4 regions of the Zhihengliuella flava genome follow, and region 2 is predicted to be linked to each of the others. Evidence: riboswitches for the same ligand, from Rfam matches in the RefSeq annotation. Region 2 holds a riboswitch; each other region holds the start of a gene.
The links. A riboswitch is a leader RNA that binds a small molecule or an ion and turns the genes downstream of it on or off. The one in region 2 is predicted to bind S-adenosylmethionine.
Positions count from the first base shown of each region.

Region 1 (4,192 bases), 330 kb from region 2:
ATCCGTACGTGTTGAAGTCCAGGTTGCGGTACATCAGCTCCGCGCCCTCTTCCTCGGCGCCGGCCATGATCGGGTCAAGGCCTGCCCACGCGTCCACGGAACCGTTGTTCAGCGCCGACCAGCCGTCGGCGTGCTGCAGGTTCTCCACCGTGACGTCGTCAATGGTCATCCCGTGCTCCTGCAGGGTCTGCACCAAGAAGAAGTAGGGATCCGTGCCCTTGGTGGCGGCGATCTTCTTGCCCCGCAAATCCTCGACGGAGGCGATGTCCGAGCCCTCCGGCGTGACAATCGCGGACCATTCCGGCTGCGAGTACATGGCGATGGTCTTGATGGGCGTGCCGTTGGCGCGGGCCAGCAGGGCGGCGGAGCCAGCGGTGGATCCCACGTGCAGCGCCTCGGAGCGCAGCCCCTCGTTGGCCTTGTTGGAGCCGGCGGACTGCAGCCAGTTCACCTCGACGCCCTCGTCCTCGAGCGTCTCCTCCAGCCAACCCTGATCCTTGATGATCAGGCTCAGCGGGTTGTAGGTGGCGAAGTCCACGTTGAGGGTCTCCGCGCTGGCTTCGGCATTCTCGCCGGCGCAGCCAGTGAGGGCCACGGTGGCGGCCACGGCGGTGGTCAGTCCCAGCAGGCGGTGGGTGCGGGTCAAAGATTTCATGATGCTCCTGATGATGAGTGCGAGGTGATGCGGTACGGAAAGGTGTGTGGGGCCGGGCGGTAGCGCGGCGGGGAGGTGAGCGCCAGGCGTGGGTGGGCCGGGTGCGCCCGGTGCGTGGGGCGGCCGCTCATCGAGGTGAACGACGGCGGCGCGTCGGTGGGCGCCGGACGACGCCGTCGTCCTAGTGCCGGTGGGGGTCCACGCCGAGCTCTTCGAGCAGGCGTGAGCGCAAGGCGCTGAGCTCTGTTCCGGAACGGTCCCGCGGGCGCCGACCGGGGACCTCAAGGCATTCGGCGACGGTGGCGCCGTCGGTGCCCGGCGTGCGGCCGAGGACCAGGATGCGGTCCGCGAGTTGGAGGGCCTCATCCACGTCGTGGGTGACCAGCAGAATGGTTGCCGGGTGCTTGGCGTGAATGTCCAGCAGCAGGTCCTGCATCTTCAAGCGCGTGAGCGCATCCAGCGCGCCGAACGGCTCGTCTAGCAGGAGGACGCCGGGCCGGCGGGCCAGTGCGCGGGCGAGCGAGGCGCGTTGGGCCATGCCGCCGGAGACCTCGCGCGGCCGGTGATCGGCGTGCGCGGCGAGTTCTACGTGCTCCAACAGTTCCGTGACCAACTGCTGGCCCGCCGACTTGTCGGTGCCGCGCGGCAGGCCCACCGCGACGTTGTCCCGAATCGACTTCCACGGCAGCAGGCGGGGTTCCTGGAACGCGAACGCCGCGGACTCGGCGATGCCGGTCACCGGTGTGCCGCCGATCCGGACGGCGCCGGTGGTGGGGGAATCCAGCCCGGAGACGGCGCGCAGCAGCGTGGATTTGCCGCAGCCGGAGGGCCCGAGGATGGCCAGGACCTCTCCGGGGCGCACGTCAAGGGTGATGTCCCGCAGCACGGTGGCGGAGCCGAAGGCCTTGGACACCGCGTCGAAGGTCACGGGCAGGGCGCGCTCCGAGGCGACGGGCGCGGCGGTGCTGGCCGTCGTGGCTGCAGCGGGGGACAGCGTAGAGGAAGTCATGCTCATCTCCATCGGTCCTGGCGTTAGCACCTTTCCGTCATGACGGATGGTTGCTGCGGCGTCGACGAGCCAGATCTCTCAGCCGCTCTGGATGGTTGGTGTGCACTACTAAAGACTGAACATGACGCCGAGCGCAACGTCGTGGGCCTTCATGTGACGCGATGTTGAGCCATCGGCGGCCTCGAAGACGCGCTGTGGCGTCCGGACCGGCCCCTCAATCCGTGTTTAGTAAACGTTTGCGTGGCCCAAATCACCACCTCTAGTGTCGAGGGCAGTCGTCACGCAAACGATTACGTGACGACGCCGGATGCGGCACTGCTTACGCAACACAGGCGCCGGGTGCCGTCCGGCAGGCGAGGTCTCAACGGGAGGGAGAAGAACGTGGCGACGATCCGCGAAGTGGCAGCTCGAGCGGGCGTCTCCGCCGCCACGGTGTCGCGCGTCGTTAACGGCGTTCCCGGCTTTTCTGAAGGGACCCGGGAGCGCGTGAAAGCCGCCATCGACGAGCTCGGCTACGAGCCAGACTCGCTTGCCCGCGGCCTGAAGACCTCGCAAAGCGCCCTTCTCGGCGTCTTGGCGCCGGCGGTGTCCGACGCCTTGGCCTCCCAAATCCTCAGCGGCGTGGAAAGTGCCGCGCGGGAATCCGGGCACGCCGTCATGCTGGGACGCACGGGAGCTGGCGCCGAGCTGGCCACCGACTACCTCAGGACGCTCCGGGCCTACCGGCCCGCCGGCGTCGTCCTCATTTCCTCCGCGATCACTCCGGACATGCGCCGCGCCGCGGGATCGCGCATCCCCCTGATCTCCGTGGCCATTCGCAAGGGCAGCGAGTTCGCCAGCATCGCGATCGACGACGAGCTGGCGGCCTATGAGGGGACCAAAGCACTCCTCGACGCCGGGCACCGACGCATTGGGCTCTTGGCCGGGGACGAGTCGTCGGTCCTCGTGAACAAGCCTCGCGAACGCGGCTACCGCCGCGCGATGGCTGAGGCCGGGGCCACACCGCTGGAAGAGCGTGGCAACTCGCTCTATGAAAGCGCACTTCCGGCCCTCGAGAGACTGTGGCGGCGCGACCCCGGCCTGACCGCAATCTTTGCCCTCAGCGATGAGATGGGCGCCGCCGCCGTCAACGAGGCGCAGCGCCGAGGCCTCCGCGTCCCGGATGATCTTTCCGTGCTGGGATTCGATGACACGCCAACCTCCCGGCATGTCCATCCGCCCCTCAGCACGGTGGCCCAGCCCTTGGTACCCATGGGCGAACTCGCCGTCAGAGTTCTGCTTGGCGAACACGGAAGAAACCGCATCCTGCCGCACCGATTGATCACGCGGGGAACCACCGGCCCCGTGCCTGCCTACTCGCCCTAGCGATTCCCACACACCCACCATCGCGCCGCTGACTGGCCGCGTTCGACACGCGAGTCCGCAGCGCCGTACTGAGTCCTGCCCAGAAACCCTGTTCATCAACCCGCCCGCACCACCGTTCCACGAGGAGAAACATCATGAAGCAACGTCGCTCGAATCGTCCCTTCGCCGTCACGGCCATCGTCTCCATCGGCGCCCTCGCGCTGACCGGCTGCAGCTCGGCCGCGAGCTCTGAATCCGGTGACCCGCAATCCTTCGAAGGGCGAGGTCCCATCACCTATGTCAGCAGCCCGGATTCCTCCGGGGCAGCGCAGGAAACCATTGACGCCTGGAACGCGGAGCACCCGGACGAGCAGGTGGAGTGGATCGAGCTCCCCCTAGACGCCGATCAGCAGCGTCAGCAAATGGTGCAGAACGCCCAACTCGAATCGGACACCTACACGGTTCTCAACCTCGATGTGGTGTGGACCAGTGAATTCGCCGCCAACCGCTGGATTGCTCCGTTGCCCGAAGACGAGTTGCCGGTGGCGGAGATGATCCCCGCGACGGTTGAGGCCGGCACGTACGCGGATCAGCTCTTTGCCGCCCCGTATTACACCGATGGGGCGCTGCTCTATGGGCGGTCTGACCTGTTGGACGCGGCCGGGGTGCAAATGCCGCAGACGTGGGATGAGATGCAGGCTGCGTGCGATGCGGTGTTGGCGTTGCCTGAGGCCGAGGGCATGAGCTGCTACGCCGGGCAGTTCGACAAAAATGAGGGCCTGACGGTGAACTTCAGCGAGGCCGTCACCTCCGCCGGCGGCACCCTGTTTACTGAAGACGGGCAGCCCAGCGTTGACACGCCGGAAGCCCTGACGGCGCTCAACTTCCTGGTGGACGGATTCGAGTCGGGAATGATCCCGGAAAAGGCCATCACCTTCCAGGAAGAACAGGGGCGTCAGGCCTTCCAAAGTGGTGACCTCGTGTTCCTGCGCAACTGGCCATACATCTACAACCCGCTGAGCGCCGAGGACGGGTCCAGCGAGGTAGCGGGGAAGTTCGAGGTTGCCCCGATCCCGGGCTTGGAGAGCACGGGCGTTTCCACGCTGGGCGGCCGGAATCTGGCCGTCTCCACCTTCGCCGAGAATAAGGCCACTGCGCTGGACTTCATCGACTTCTTTGTCAGC
Region 1 is NZ_JADOTZ010000001.1:1,888,497-1,892,688, forward strand. Features, by position in the region: gene IW252_RS08785 (aliphatic sulfonate ABC transporter substrate-binding protein) at 1-655, opposite strand, end outside; gene IW252_RS08790 (ABC transporter ATP-binding protein) at 837-1,664, opposite strand; SAM riboswitch class I at 1,670-1,762, opposite strand; gene IW252_RS08795 (LacI family DNA-binding transcriptional regulator) at 2,046-3,029, shown strand; gene IW252_RS08800 (ABC transporter substrate-binding protein) at 3,164-4,192, shown strand, end outside.
Region 1: it holds a riboswitch for S-adenosylmethionine, as region 2 does, so the genes downstream of both, IW252_RS08790 (ABC transporter ATP-binding protein) here and IW252_RS07220 (flavin reductase family protein) in region 2, are expected to answer to the same signal.

Region 2 (4,192 bases):
GAATGAGACGATCCTGCGCACCAAGATCATCCGCCCGGAGGATCAGAAGGTTTCCGCCAAGTAATTCCCCTGCGGGAATTGCTCGAGTAATCGAACGAACCGACACGTCAGGAGACAGTCATGGCAGGCGAGACAGTCATTACGGTCATCGGTAATCTCACCGGTGACCCGGAATTGCGTTTCACCCCGTCGGGCGCTGCGGTGGCCAACTTCACCATCGCTTCCACCCCGCGGACGTTCGACCGCCAGACCAACGAGTGGAAGGACGGCGAAACGCTGTTCCTGCGCTCCTCGGTGTGGCGCGACGCTGCCGAGAATGTCGCCGAGACGCTGACCAAGGGCATGCGTGTTGTGGCCCAAGGTCGGCTCAAGTCGCGTTCGTTCGACACCAAGGAAGGCGAACGGCGCACCGTCATGGAGCTGGATGTCGACGAGATCGGCCCCTCCCTGCGTTACGCCTCCGCTAAGGTCACCCGCACCCAGCGCAATGGCGGTGGAGGCAATCAGGGTGGCTTCGGCGGCGGTGCTCCCGCAGGCGGCTTCGGCGGCGGAAATGCCGGTTTTGGCGGCGGCAACGCCGCACCGCAGCAGCAGTCCGGCGGCAACGCCGGTGGCGGCTGGGGCGCCCCGGCCGACGATCCCTGGTCCACTCCCTCCACCGGTGGTAACAACGGTGGCGGTTGGGGCGCTGGGAACGACGAACCGCCTTTCTAAACCTATTTCTATTCACCATCCCGCAGAACACTCTGCGGGCTCCACACACTAAGGAGCTCCACGATGGCTAAGGCTGATATTCGCAAGCCCAAACCAAAGTCCAACCCCTTGAAGGCCGCTGACATCACTGTCATCGACTACAAGGACGTCGCCCTGCTGCGTAAGTTCATCTCTGATCGCGGCAAGATCCGTGCTCGTCGCGTGACCGGCGTGTCCGTGCAGGAGCAGCGCAAGATTGCGCAGGCCATCAAGAACGCCCGTGAGGTGGCCCTGCTGCCTTACTCCGGCGCTGGCCGCGGCTAAGGGAAGGGGACAACAACTATGGCTAAGCTCATTCTGACCCACGAAGTGACCGGTCTCGGTACCGCTGGCGACATCGTCGAGGTGAAGAACGGTTACGCACGTAACTACCTTCTGCCGCGCGGCTTCGCCGTGACCTGGAGCAAGGGTGGCGAGAAGCAGGTCGAGTCCATCAAGGCCGCCCGCGCTGCCCGCGCCGTTGCCTCGCTGGAAGAGGCCAAGGCGGTTGCCGCCAAGCTGGCTTCCAAGCCGGTCAAGGTGCAGGTGAAGACGGGCGACTCCGGTCGTCTGTTCGGCACCGTCAAGGGCGCCGACGTCGCGCAGGCCGTTGAGGCCGCGGGGCTCGGCTCCATCGACAAGCGCATGGTCGAGCTGCCGGAGCACATCAAGGCCACCGGCAACTACGAGGCCACCGTGCGTCTGCACGAGGACGTTTCCGCAACCATCGCGCTGCAGGTCGTCCCGGCTGCCAAGAAGAAGTAACTGGCCGCGGCGATAGCCGCTCCCGGACTTCGGCCGTGAGGCCCCGCCCCGAGTGGGTGGGGCCTCACGCGTTTAACGGACGACGACGGCGCGCCCCTCGGCGTTGGTGGCCCCTGGGGCGGTGGCAACCTTGCGAAATATTGCGGCCCGCCTTGGCCACGGTGCGCCACGGACCGTAACGTGGGGACTGAATCAAGAGATTCAACGTAAAGCCCTGGCTCGTTGAACGGCAACCCTCTCCTCGGTAGTGGGGTGCTCCAGGTGACGATTCGGCCCACCGGAAAACCGGTCGGGCAAGTACCGCACGACAGGTGGTGAGCATGACTGCGCACGCGTCCGTTCTTTCCGATGATCTTTCCCCGCTGGCCCTTCGGCACGCTTTTGCCCAGCACCCCTCCGGTATTGCCGCGCTCTGTGCCGTGATCGACGGCCGACCGCAGGGGATCGTGGCCTCCTCCTTCACCGTGGGGGTGTCCCTAGACCCGCCACTGGTGATGTTCGCCGTCCAAAAGACGTCGCGGACCTGGCCGATCGTCAGCGAAGCCAGCCGAATTGGCGTGTCCATCCTCGCGAGCGAGCATCAGGGGGTCTGCCAGCAGATCGCCTCGCGGGACGGGGATCGCTTTGCTGGGCTCGCCCTCGAGACCAACGACGCCGGGTCCCTGTTCCTCCGCGACGCCTCCCTCTGGTTGGAGACCAGCGTTGAGCAGCAGATCGAGGCGGGGGATCACTACGTGGTGCTCTTGCGGGTGCACGGGCACTCCACACACCCCAGCCAGGCGCGGCCCTTGTTGTTCCACAACTCGGGCTTTACCACCCTGGCCGAGCCGGCGTTCGCCCACTAAATCAGTGGCCCCGCGGCCGGTCAGTCGCGTCGGGCGCGCTCCGTGGTTCCGCTATCAGGGTCCGGGCGGTGCATCGCGTCCATGACGTGACGGTAGCTCTCCACGAGGTACCGGCGCAGCGCGTCGGGGTCGATGTCCGCCAGCTTGTTCACGTAAAGGCAGGCCGTACTGCGCTTGTACTTTCCGAGGTCCGCAAGGGCTGCAGCGGATTCTTCCGTGTCGTTAATCGCGTAGATCACGAGGTGAGCCTTGCGCGGGGAGAACCCGAGGGCCGGGGCGTCGCCTTCGTGGCCTGACGCGTAGCGGTAGTGATAGCTGCCGAATCCGATGATGGACGGCCCCCACATCTGAGCGGGGTGGCCGCTGATCTCCTCCAGGAGCTCCACGAGCACGGAGGCGTCCTCGCGGCGCCGCGCGTTCTCGACGGACGCGATGAACTCGCGGGGGTCGACGTCGGTCGGCTGCATGACCGGTGCCGCTGCGCGCTTCACCACCGGGGAGACCCCGTGAGGCGCTTGACGATGGGTTCGCCGAGGGGCGGTGCCGTGGGGTCCTGCGGAATTCCGTTCTCCGCCGGCGGTGAGGTGGGGTCCTGCGGTGTCGCGGAGGGAGTCGCGGAGGACGAGTGCGGCAAGCGCTGCTGGCTCTCTTGACGAATCTGCTCCGCGCGCTGCTCGTCCTGCCGCCGCTGCTCCTCGACTTGGCGATTCAGCTGCTGAATGTACTGTTCCTCTTCGCTGAGCCCGGAGTGGGGCCGGGAGCTAAAGATCCACCACAGTCCGGCGACAATCGCCGCGACGACGAGGAGGAAGATCAGTGCCTCCGTGACCGAAATACCGAACACTTGGTGCCTCCTAGTCCCGCGTGACGAAGCCGCACCGAGCCGATCCGCGCGGTGCCTAGTGACTAATCTACGGCGCTTGTCCCCGGAGCGCATCACCCTTGAGGAGCATGTGCGCGGGGTTCGGGCGTGTCTGTGGGTAACCCGGGCCAAGCTGTGGATAAGTGGGGCTGGTTTTCAACACCCGGGTGTCCTCTCCGGGCCTTCAACCCTCAGTGAAGGCTGAAGGTTGGGGACAAAAATGTGTGAATCCACACCTGTACACACATGAAAGTACTAGTCAGAATGTATTTAGGAGAGAAAATAATCCGCTGTCCACAGGGTCGTCCCCACGCTGTGCACAGGTTGGGCGCGTTTACCCACAGCCCCTGTGGATAACTCCCTTGGCGTGGGGGCTGAGGGGGCCTACAGTTCAAGCAGCCTCGCGCGCGAACGCGTACCTATTTTGTGCCCTGCCGGGTGGATCATTGAGGCAAACGTCGGCGCCGGCGAAAGGACCTTTGGTGACACTGACCCACAGCGAGATCGAGGAGCACTCCGCGGACGCTGGGCGGACCCCGCCGCAGGACATCGTCGCCGAGCAGTCGGTGCTCGGCGGCATGATGCTCTCCAAAGACGCCATCGCCGATTGCGTGGAAGTCCTGCGCGGCCCGGACTTCTATCGCCCGTCCCATGAGCTGGTCTATGAGGCCATCATTGACCTCTACGGCCGTGGAGAACCCGCGGACGCGGTCACCGTCGCGGACTTGCTGACCAAGCGCGGAGACATTTCCCGCGTCGGCGGCCCCGCGTATTTGCACACCCTGATTCAGTCCGTCCCGACGGCGGCCAACGCGGGCTTCTATGCGGAGATCGTCGCCGAGCGCGCGGTGCTGCGCCGCCTCGTCGATGCCGGCACCAAGATCGTCCAGCTCGGCTACTCGCAAGACGGCGAGGTGGAGGACATCGTCAACACCGCGCAGGCGGAGGTCATGACCGTCGCGGAGCGCCGCGGCGGCGAGGACTACGT
Region 2 is NZ_JADOTZ010000001.1:1,563,371-1,567,562, reverse strand. Features, by position in the region: gene rpsF (30S ribosomal protein S6) at 1-64, shown strand, start outside; gene IW252_RS07235 (single-stranded DNA-binding protein) at 121-714, shown strand; gene rpsR (30S ribosomal protein S18) at 778-1,017, shown strand; gene rplI (50S ribosomal protein L9) at 1,036-1,497, shown strand; SAM riboswitch class IV at 1,688-1,803, shown strand; gene IW252_RS07220 (flavin reductase family protein) at 1,818-2,342, shown strand; gene IW252_RS07215 (DUF1801 domain-containing protein) at 2,363-2,836, opposite strand; gene IW252_RS07210 (hypothetical protein) at 2,830-3,186, opposite strand; gene dnaB (replicative DNA helicase) at 3,687-4,192, shown strand, end outside.

Region 3 (4,192 bases), 450 kb from region 2:
GCGCTGCCGCACCTCGGCGCGCCGCACGCCCTCGGCCGCGGCACGCTCGGCCTTCGCGTCCTCCGACTCCTGGATCTGAGCCGCGACCTCGGCCGAGCGGTTCGGGCCCTGCTCGACGCCGGCGGCCAGCGTCAGCACCTCGCTCACCTTCTGGTCGGCGAACGCCAGCCAGTGCGGCAGCGGGGACGGCAGGTTGGTCTCAGCGGCGACGTCGTGCGGGACGTGCAGCAGGGAGGTGCTGGTGGCCACCGAGGCATCTGCCTCGAGGGAGGTGAGCAAGTCAGCGGAGGCGGCCAGATCGTTCCGCCAGACGTTGCGTCCGTCCACGATGCCGGCGACGAACCGGGTGTCCCCCAGCGCCTGCAGCGCCTCGGTGCCGGGGCGTGCGCCGCGAACGAGGTCCGCGTGGACGGCATCGACGCCGGCGGCGGCGAGTTCGGCGAGCGCCTGCCCCGGCGCGGCCGGGTCGCCCGCCGTGCCGTAGCCCGTGGTGACGAACAGTCCCGGGCGGGTGCCGGCGTCGTACCCCGCGGCATCGGCGAGCTCGCGGTAGGCGAGCACGGCGTCGTCAACGTGGGCGCTGCCGTGCTCGGTGGTGAGGGCTGGCTCGTCCAGCTGCACCCAGTCGGCCCCCGCGTCGGCCAGCTGCGCGATGACGCCGCGGTAGGCCGCGACGACGTCGTTCAGGCGATCGATCGGCCGGAAGGTCTCCGGCGCGCCGTCGGCCGCCTTTGCCAAGAGCAGGTAGGTCACGGGCCCGACGAGCACGGGGCGGAGCGTGGCGCCGCGGGCCCGATGGCGCCGCACGATCCCGGCGAGGCGGTCGGCCAGCGCGGCAAAGCTGGTCTCCGGTCCGATCTCGGGGACCAGGTAGTGATAGTTCGTGTCGAACCACTTGGTCATCTCCAGCGGGGCGCGCTCGGCGTCACCGCGGGCCAGCGTGAAGTACGCGTCGAGGCCAATTTCCCCGCCCGGCCCGGCCAGGTCAGCAAATCGGGCCGGGAGGGCGCCCAAGGCGGCCGTGGTGTCCAGCACCTGGTCGTACAGCGCAAAGTCCGCGGGAATGGCCGAGGACTCGGTCAGACCCAGCGCGCGCAGCCGCTCCACGGTGGCGTCCTGCAGCGACGCGGCGGCGGACTCCAGCTCCGCCTCGGTGCTGCGGCCGGCCCAGTAGGACTCGACGGCGCGCTTGAGCTCGCGCCGGGGGCCGATGCGCGGGTAGCCGAGGATGGTGGCGTTCGGGAACGTGGTCATGGTGACTCCTAGGGTGAGTGGGTTGAAATCAAAGGGAATGTGTTGGTGTGGCGGCCGGCTCAGGCGTGGGCGAGCGGCCGGTTCGCGGCCTCCGCGTAGGCGCTAGCCAACGCATTGGCGTCGCCGAAATCTGCGCCCGCCGCGTCCGCCGTCCCGGCGCCCGTGAGGCCGAGCTGGTCCACGACGGCGACGGAATCCACCGCGTCGTTGAACGTGTACAGGTGCAGGCCGGGGGCTCCTGCCACGAAGGCTTCATGGGCCAACGCGGCCGCGTGGTCGATCCCGATGCGGCGACGCTCGGCATCAGTCGACGCCCGCTCCAGCCGTGCCAGCAGCGCGGCGTCGGGGGCCAGCCCGGCCAGTTCCGCCAGCCGGGTCAGCCGCCGCACACTGTTGACGGGCATGATCCCCGGCACGATGGGGATCCGTACCCCGGCGGCGCGGGCGGCCGCCACGAGGTGGGCGTATTCGGCCGCGTCGAAGAAAATCTGGGTAATGGCAAAGTTCGCGCCCGCCCGTTCCTTGGCCAGCAACACCTCGACGTCGTGTTGGAAGCTCGGCGACTCGGGGTGGCGCGTGGGGTACGCGGCCACACCGATCGCCAGCCGCCCCGCGGCCAGCGAGGCGGAGCGGCGCGCCTCCACCTCGCGGATCAGCTCCACGAGGTACCGGGCGAAGGGCAGCTCGCCCGGCCCGACGGCGTCGTGCCCCGGGGGTAGATCGCCGCGCAGGGCCAACACCCCGCGCACCCCGAGTGCCACGAGGTGATTGACCAGGCGGTCCAGGGAGGCGCGGCTCTCCCCCACGCACGTCAGGTGGGCCAGCGGGCGCAGTCGGGTGTGTTCGATCAGGTGTCCGATCAGCTCGACGGAGGCCCGCCGCCGGGCGGGGCTCCCGTTGTAGGTGACGGACACGTAGTCGGGTGCCGTGGCCTCCAGCGCCGCAATCGTCTCGACGAGGCTGCCGGCGGCCGCCTCATTCCGGGGCGGATAGAGCTCGTAGGACAACGACGGTGCCGTCGATGCCTGCAGATCTGTCATCGTCTCTCCTCGCAGTTAGTGCGAAGGAGTACGCCACGCACACCCACCGGGTACGACGACGGTGGGCGTGGGGACCGTGGATGCGTCTCCATCGCTTCTGGCGGTAGCACCGTTCCGAGCCGGCAGGGCCGGGTCCGGATGGTTGCTGCGGCGTCGTCGAGCCAGATCTCTCAGCCGCTCTGGATGGGTTGTGGAACCAGACTGCGGTGCCGGCGGGAGAACGGACAAATGAGTCGGCGGCGGGCGCTTCACAGTGCTGCACATGACCCGCGATGACTCCGTGTGGCCGGATGTGTCCCCCGGAAATCCGGGGTGCCGCGTCTCACGCGCGTCATAAGACGTGATGATGACGCGGTACGTCGCGGTGTACCCGCGCCTGCGCCGGGAAACCGGCCGCGCCCGCAAAGAACGGCCGCAGCCTGCGCCGCTGGTAGCGTATGGCCCGTGCACACCACGATCCGAGCGCGGCTTCGCAGGGTCATCGCCATCTGGGCGGTGGCCCTGATCGTCGTCCTCGTGGCGGCCGGCGTGGCCATCGCCGTCGTCAATGCCAAGCACTTTGGTCCCGAACGCGTGGTGGCTGACTACGTGGCCGCTCTCCAGGAGGGCGACGGCGCCACCGCGCTCGGCTACCTCAACCTCGACGCCCCGGCCGAAGGCAATGGCCTGATGCTCTCCCGCGAACCGCTGGCGGCCTCCGCTGCGGCCCTCGGCGACGTGCAGATCGAGGAAGAAGACCGGGAGGGGGACCGCGCGTCTGTGCGGGTCTCCTACGGCGTAGAAGGCCGCGGCTACCACACCGACTTCCGGCTGGTGCGCACCGGCCAGCAGTGGCTGTTCTTCGACCAGTGGGACTTGCAGGTGGGAAAGCTGCCGCAGGTGCAGGTCAACGCGGCCAACACCACGGACGTTGTGGTCAACGGGACTGAGGCACCGCTCGAGGCCGGCGCGGCGACCTTCCCGGTCCTCCCGCCGGCGATCGTCACCGCGTCCTTTGAGCAGCAATTCTTCCGGGCGGAGGAAACCAGCCGCATTGTCACCGAGTACAGCGACGCCGAGGATCCCGTTCAGTTGGTGTCACAGCCCACTCAGGCGCTGACGGATGAGGTGGATCAGCAGGTGCGCGCCTACCTCGACGGGTGTACCGAGCAGCAAGTCCTCATGCCCGCCGGTTGCCCGCTGGCGTATGACACCGTCGACCGGGTGGACGCCAGCACCATCGACTGGGAGGTCGAGCGGTATCCGGAGATCCAGATCACGGGGTTCGACGGCGGCTGGGTCCTCGCCCCGCTGGAGGCGGACGTCTCCCTCCAGCTCACGGAACAGGACCTAGCCACCGGAGCGATGACGGACGTGGACGTGACGGAGACCTACACGTTCACTGCAAAGCTCGACGTGTCGACGTCGAACGTGACCGTCACCCCCGTCGCCGTCGAATAGCGCGCTACTTCACCGCGGGCAGCGAACCGGTGGCGGGGTTGTCATCCCGGATGACGAACCGCCCGCGCAGCACCAAGTACAGCGCCCACGCCCCGGCGAGGAGGGCAACGCCAGAGCCGAGCCCCACGGCCCAGCGCGCGCCGAGCGTGTCCCCGATGAAGCCAATCAGCGGCGCCCCAATCGGCGTCCCGCCTTGGACGACCGCCATGTAGACCGCCAGCACGCGGCCCCGATACTGCGGTGCCACGGACAGCTGAATGGACGTGTTGCAGCCGTTGAGGAACGTCACCGCCCCGAGGCCGACGGGCACCAGCGTGAGCGCATACCACCAGAAGGACGGCATGAGCGCACCGGCGACGCCAGCCACCCCGAACACGACGGCGCCGCCGACGAGGTAACGGAGCCGGAACCGGCCACGGCGGGCCGCCCAGAGCGCCGCGCCGAGCGTGCCGACGGCG
Region 3 is NZ_JADOTZ010000001.1:1,108,608-1,112,799, forward strand. Features, by position in the region: gene metE (5-methyltetrahydropteroyltriglutamate--homocysteine S-methyltransferase) at 1-1,254, opposite strand, end outside; gene IW252_RS05135 (methylenetetrahydrofolate reductase) at 1,314-2,294, opposite strand; SAM riboswitch class I at 2,380-2,484, opposite strand; gene IW252_RS05140 (nuclear transport factor 2 family protein) at 2,739-3,734, shown strand; gene IW252_RS05145 (MFS transporter) at 3,739-4,192, opposite strand, start outside.
Region 3: it holds a riboswitch for S-adenosylmethionine, as region 2 does, so the genes downstream of both, IW252_RS05135 (methylenetetrahydrofolate reductase) here and IW252_RS07220 (flavin reductase family protein) in region 2, are expected to answer to the same signal.

Region 4 (4,192 bases), 310 kb from region 2:
ATGCGGGAGGCCGGCAGGTCGAAGAGGCGTTTAATCCCGCTGCGCCGCGTGCACACGAGCTCCCCGCACCAGAGCATGAACTCCGCGGCCTTTTGCCGTTCGCTCCAGCCCCAGCTACCGCCGCGCGGGCCGCCGTCTTCGATGTCCCCAATGGTGGCCCCGCCCTCGGCGTCGGCGACGATCCGCAGGATGCTGTCCTTCAACTCTGGTGGAGGGGTGGTCCCTTTCGCGGCCATCCGGTCCCGAAAGCCGCGCCGGGAAAGCTCAAACAGGGGCCAGTCCCCCAGCGGAAACAGGCAGGCGACGTCCGTGAACGTCTCAAAGGAACGGGCAGTGGCACTGCCCCAGAGCCCGGCGTCGTACCCCTGCGCGCGGTGCCGCGCACTCAGGCGCGCGGCGACGGTCAACCGGTGGGCCTTGTCCACCCGGCTGATGCCGTCGAGTTGGATGAGGCGTTCGTTCTCCAGCACGTCGGACGCGTGCGCGGCGGGCACGGCGAAGTGGGCGTTGACGACGGCGCGGCGGGCCTCCGCTGCGGACAACTCAAGCATGGGCCCACCCTACCGACCCGCCCTCACACGACGGGCACGTCGCGGCCCGTCCGCGGCTAGGCTGGGCCCACAAGGAGGTAGGTATGCCCGAATGGATCGTGGCGTTCTCCGTCGGTGCGGCCGGCGGTCTGGCCCTGTTGATCGGCTCCGCCGCCGCGTGGTTCTTCCGGGTGCCGCAAAAGGTGGTCGCCGCGATCATGGCCTTCGGCGCCGGGGTCCTCTTGGCGGCTCTGGCCTTCGAGCTCGTCGGTGAAGCGGTGGAGACCGGGGGACTCTGGCCCACCGTGTTCGGGCTGCTCGCCGGCGCCGTCGTCTTCGTGGCCACCAACGCGCTGCTCGCGGCGCGCGGTGCCCGGCACCGCAAACGCTCCGGCGCCCAGCAACCGGCGGAACAGGACGTCCCCGGCAGCGGCACGGCGATCGCCGTCGGCGCCCTACTGGACGGGATTCCGGAGTCCCTGGTGCTCGGCCTGTCGATGGTGACGGCTGGCGCGGTGAACCCCGCAATGCTCGGCGCCGTGTTCCTCTCCAACATCCCGGAGGGCCTCTCCAGCACGGCCGGCATGAAGCGGGCGCAGCGCCCCGCCTCCTACATCTTCGGCATCTGGGCGGGCCTGACCGTGCTGTGTGGCGTGGCGTCTTTGGTGGGGTTCCTGGCGCTCGAATCCGCGCCGCCAGCGCTGGTGGCCGGCATCAACGCGATCGCCGCCGGGGCCATCTTGGCCATGATCGTCGACACCATGATCCCGGAGGCCTTCGAGGATCAGCACCTCGCCACCGGCATCGCCGCGACGGCCGGCTTCTCGGCCGCGCTGTGCCTCGACTTTCTCTAGGCCGCGCCGCGGTTCATGACGCAACCGGCGTAAACATTCCTTGCTGCGGCGTCATGTTGGCTTCACACTAGAAGAGCAACCATCCCGAGCGGCTGAGAGATCTGGCTCTACGACGCCGCAGCAACCACCCGGATTCATCCGGAAAGGTGCTACTGCCAGAAACGATGGAGAAGCTTCACGCTTTCTTGGTCCACCGGCACCGCCAGTGCCGTGGGTCATCGTTGTCCTCGGGAGCCCCATACACCCTCGCGCGGCGTGGACAACACGGCGCGCGACCGTTCGCAAGGAGCTTCGATGAGCGCTTCTATCAGCCCGGTCGCCGATCTGGAGACCCCTCTCAAATTTGCCTATTGGGTGCCCAACGTCTCCGGTGGGCTCGTCGTCTCCACGATCGAGCAGCGCACCAGTTGGGACTTCGACTACAACAAGAAGCTGGCCCAGATCGCGGAACACTCCGGTTTCGAGTACGCGCTGACGCAGACGCGCTACGCCGCCAGCTACGGTGCCGACAAGCAGCACGAGGCCACCAGCTTTTCCCTGGCCCTGCTCGGCGCCACGGAGCGGCTGAACATCATCTCCGCGGTGCACCCCGGCATGTGGCACCCGGGCGTGCTGGCCAAGTTCATCATCACCGCGGACCACATCTCCGGCGGGCGCTCCGCCGTGAACATCGTCTCCGGCTGGCTCAAGGACGAATTCACCAAGTTCGGCCTGCCGTGGCTGGAGCACGACGCACGGTATGACCGCACGCAGGAATTCATCGACATCCTCCGCGGGCTGTGGACCGAGCAGGGATTCTCCTACTCCGGCGACTACTACAACATCGATGAATTCACCCTGAACCCCGCCCCGCTGGACATCCCCGGGCGCGCGCACCCGGAGATTTTCTTCGGCGGCAACTCGACGGCCGCCCAGGCCGCCGCGGGCAAGACGGCCGACTGGTATTTCTCCAACGGCCGCTCCCTCGAGGGCTTCCAGGAGAACATCGCCGGCGTCGTGGCCGCCGCCGCGTCCGGTGCCCGCCGGGCACCCCAGCCGCCGAAGTTCGGCCTGAACGGGTTCGTCATCGCCCGCGATAGCGAGGCCGAGGCCACGGAGACGCTGCGGGAGATTATCGCCAAGGCGCACCGGCCGGCCGTCGAGGGCTTCGCCGAGGCCGTCAAGGAGGCCGGGCAGTCCACGCAGGACGGCAAGGGCATGTGGGCAGACTCGACGTTTGAGGACATGGTCCAGTACAACGACGGCTTCCGGTCCAAGCTGATCGGCACCCCGGAACAGATCGCCGAGCGCATCATCGAATTCAAGAAGATCGGCGTGAACCTCATGCTCACCTGCTACCTGCACTTCCAGGAGGAAGTCGAAGCCTTCGGCCGCGACGTGCTGCCGATCGTTCGCGAGCTGGAGGCGGACTTGGCCCGCCAGCACGGCACCGAGCTGAACACCGACCTGCTGCCTGTCACCCACTTCGAAGGAGCTACCGCCTAAATGACCGACCACCAGTTCGGGTTCCGCACCCGCGCACTGCACGCCGGCGGGACGCCGGATGCCGAGCACGGCGCCCGGGCCGTGCCGATCTTCCAGTCCACGAGCTTCGTTTTTAAGGACACGGACGACGCCGCCAACCTGTTCGCGCTGCAAAAGTACGGCAACATTTACTCGCGCATCGGGAACCCGACCGTCGCGGCCTTCGAGGAGCGCATGGCCGCTCTGGAGGGCGGCATTGGGGCGGTCGCGACGGCGTCGGGCATGTCCGCGGAGTTCGTCACCTTCGCGGCGCTCGCCCAGGCGGGCGACCACATCGTCGCTTCCTCACGCCTGTACGGGGGCACCATCACGCAGCTGGATGTGAGCCTGCGCCGCTTCGGCATCGAGACCACGTTCGTGGACTCCACGGAGGCCGCCGACTTCGCCGCCGCCATCCAGCCGAACACCAAGGCCGTGTACACCGAGGTGGTGTCCAACCCGTCCGGCACCGTGGTCGACCTGCCGGGCCTGGCCGACGTCGCGCACGCCGCCGGCGTTCCCCTCGTGGTGGACTCCACGCTCACGCCGCCGTACCTCCTGCGGCCGATCGAGCACGGCGCGGATATCGTCATTCACTCCGCCACCAAGTTCTTGGGCGGGCACGGCACCACGCTCGGCGGCGTGGTGATTGAGTCCGGGCGTTTCAACTGGGGCAACGGCAACTTCCCCACCATGACGGAGCCGGTGCCGAGCTACGGCAACGTTTCCTGGTGGGCGAACTTCGGCGAGTACGGCTTCCTGACCAAGCTACGCAGCGAGCAGCTGCGCGACTTCGGCCCCTCGCTCCCGGCCCAGTCCGCGTTCCAGCTGTTGCAGGGCGTGGAGACGCTGGCCCAGCGCATGGAAGAACACGTCTCCAATGCGCGCCGGGTGGCCGAATGGCTGGAGGCGGATCCGCGCGTCAGCTACGTCAACTACGCGGGGCTTGCGTCCCACCCACAGTACGAACGGGCGCAGGCTCTGTTCCCGCGGGGCATCAGCTCGGTCTTCAGCTTCGGTGTCCAGGGCGGACGCGCAGCGGGGGCGACGTTCATTGAGTCGCTCCAGTTGGCCAGCCACCTAGCCAATATTGGCGACGCGCGCACGCTGGTGCTGCACCCGGCCTCCACCACCCACCAGCAGCTCACGCCGGAGCAGCTGGTCGCGGGCGGCGTGCCGGAGGATCTCATCCGCCTGTCCGTGGGGATCGAGGACGTCGACGACATCCTCTGGGACTTGGACCAAGCGCTGGACGCCTCCCAGCGGGCGGCGTCGTCGTCCGTGACCGAGTACGACGGCGCCGCG
Region 4 is NZ_JADOTZ010000001.1:1,873,235-1,877,426, reverse strand. Features, by position in the region: gene IW252_RS08720 (DNA glycosylase AlkZ-like family protein) at 1-551, opposite strand, end outside; gene IW252_RS08715 (ZIP family metal transporter) at 635-1,384, shown strand; SAM riboswitch class I at 1,461-1,555, shown strand; gene sfnG (dimethylsulfone monooxygenase SfnG) at 1,679-2,869, shown strand; gene IW252_RS08705 (O-acetylhomoserine aminocarboxypropyltransferase/cysteine synthase family protein) at 2,870-4,192, shown strand, end outside.
Region 4: it holds a riboswitch for S-adenosylmethionine, as region 2 does, so the genes downstream of both, sfnG (dimethylsulfone monooxygenase SfnG) here and IW252_RS07220 (flavin reductase family protein) in region 2, are expected to answer to the same signal.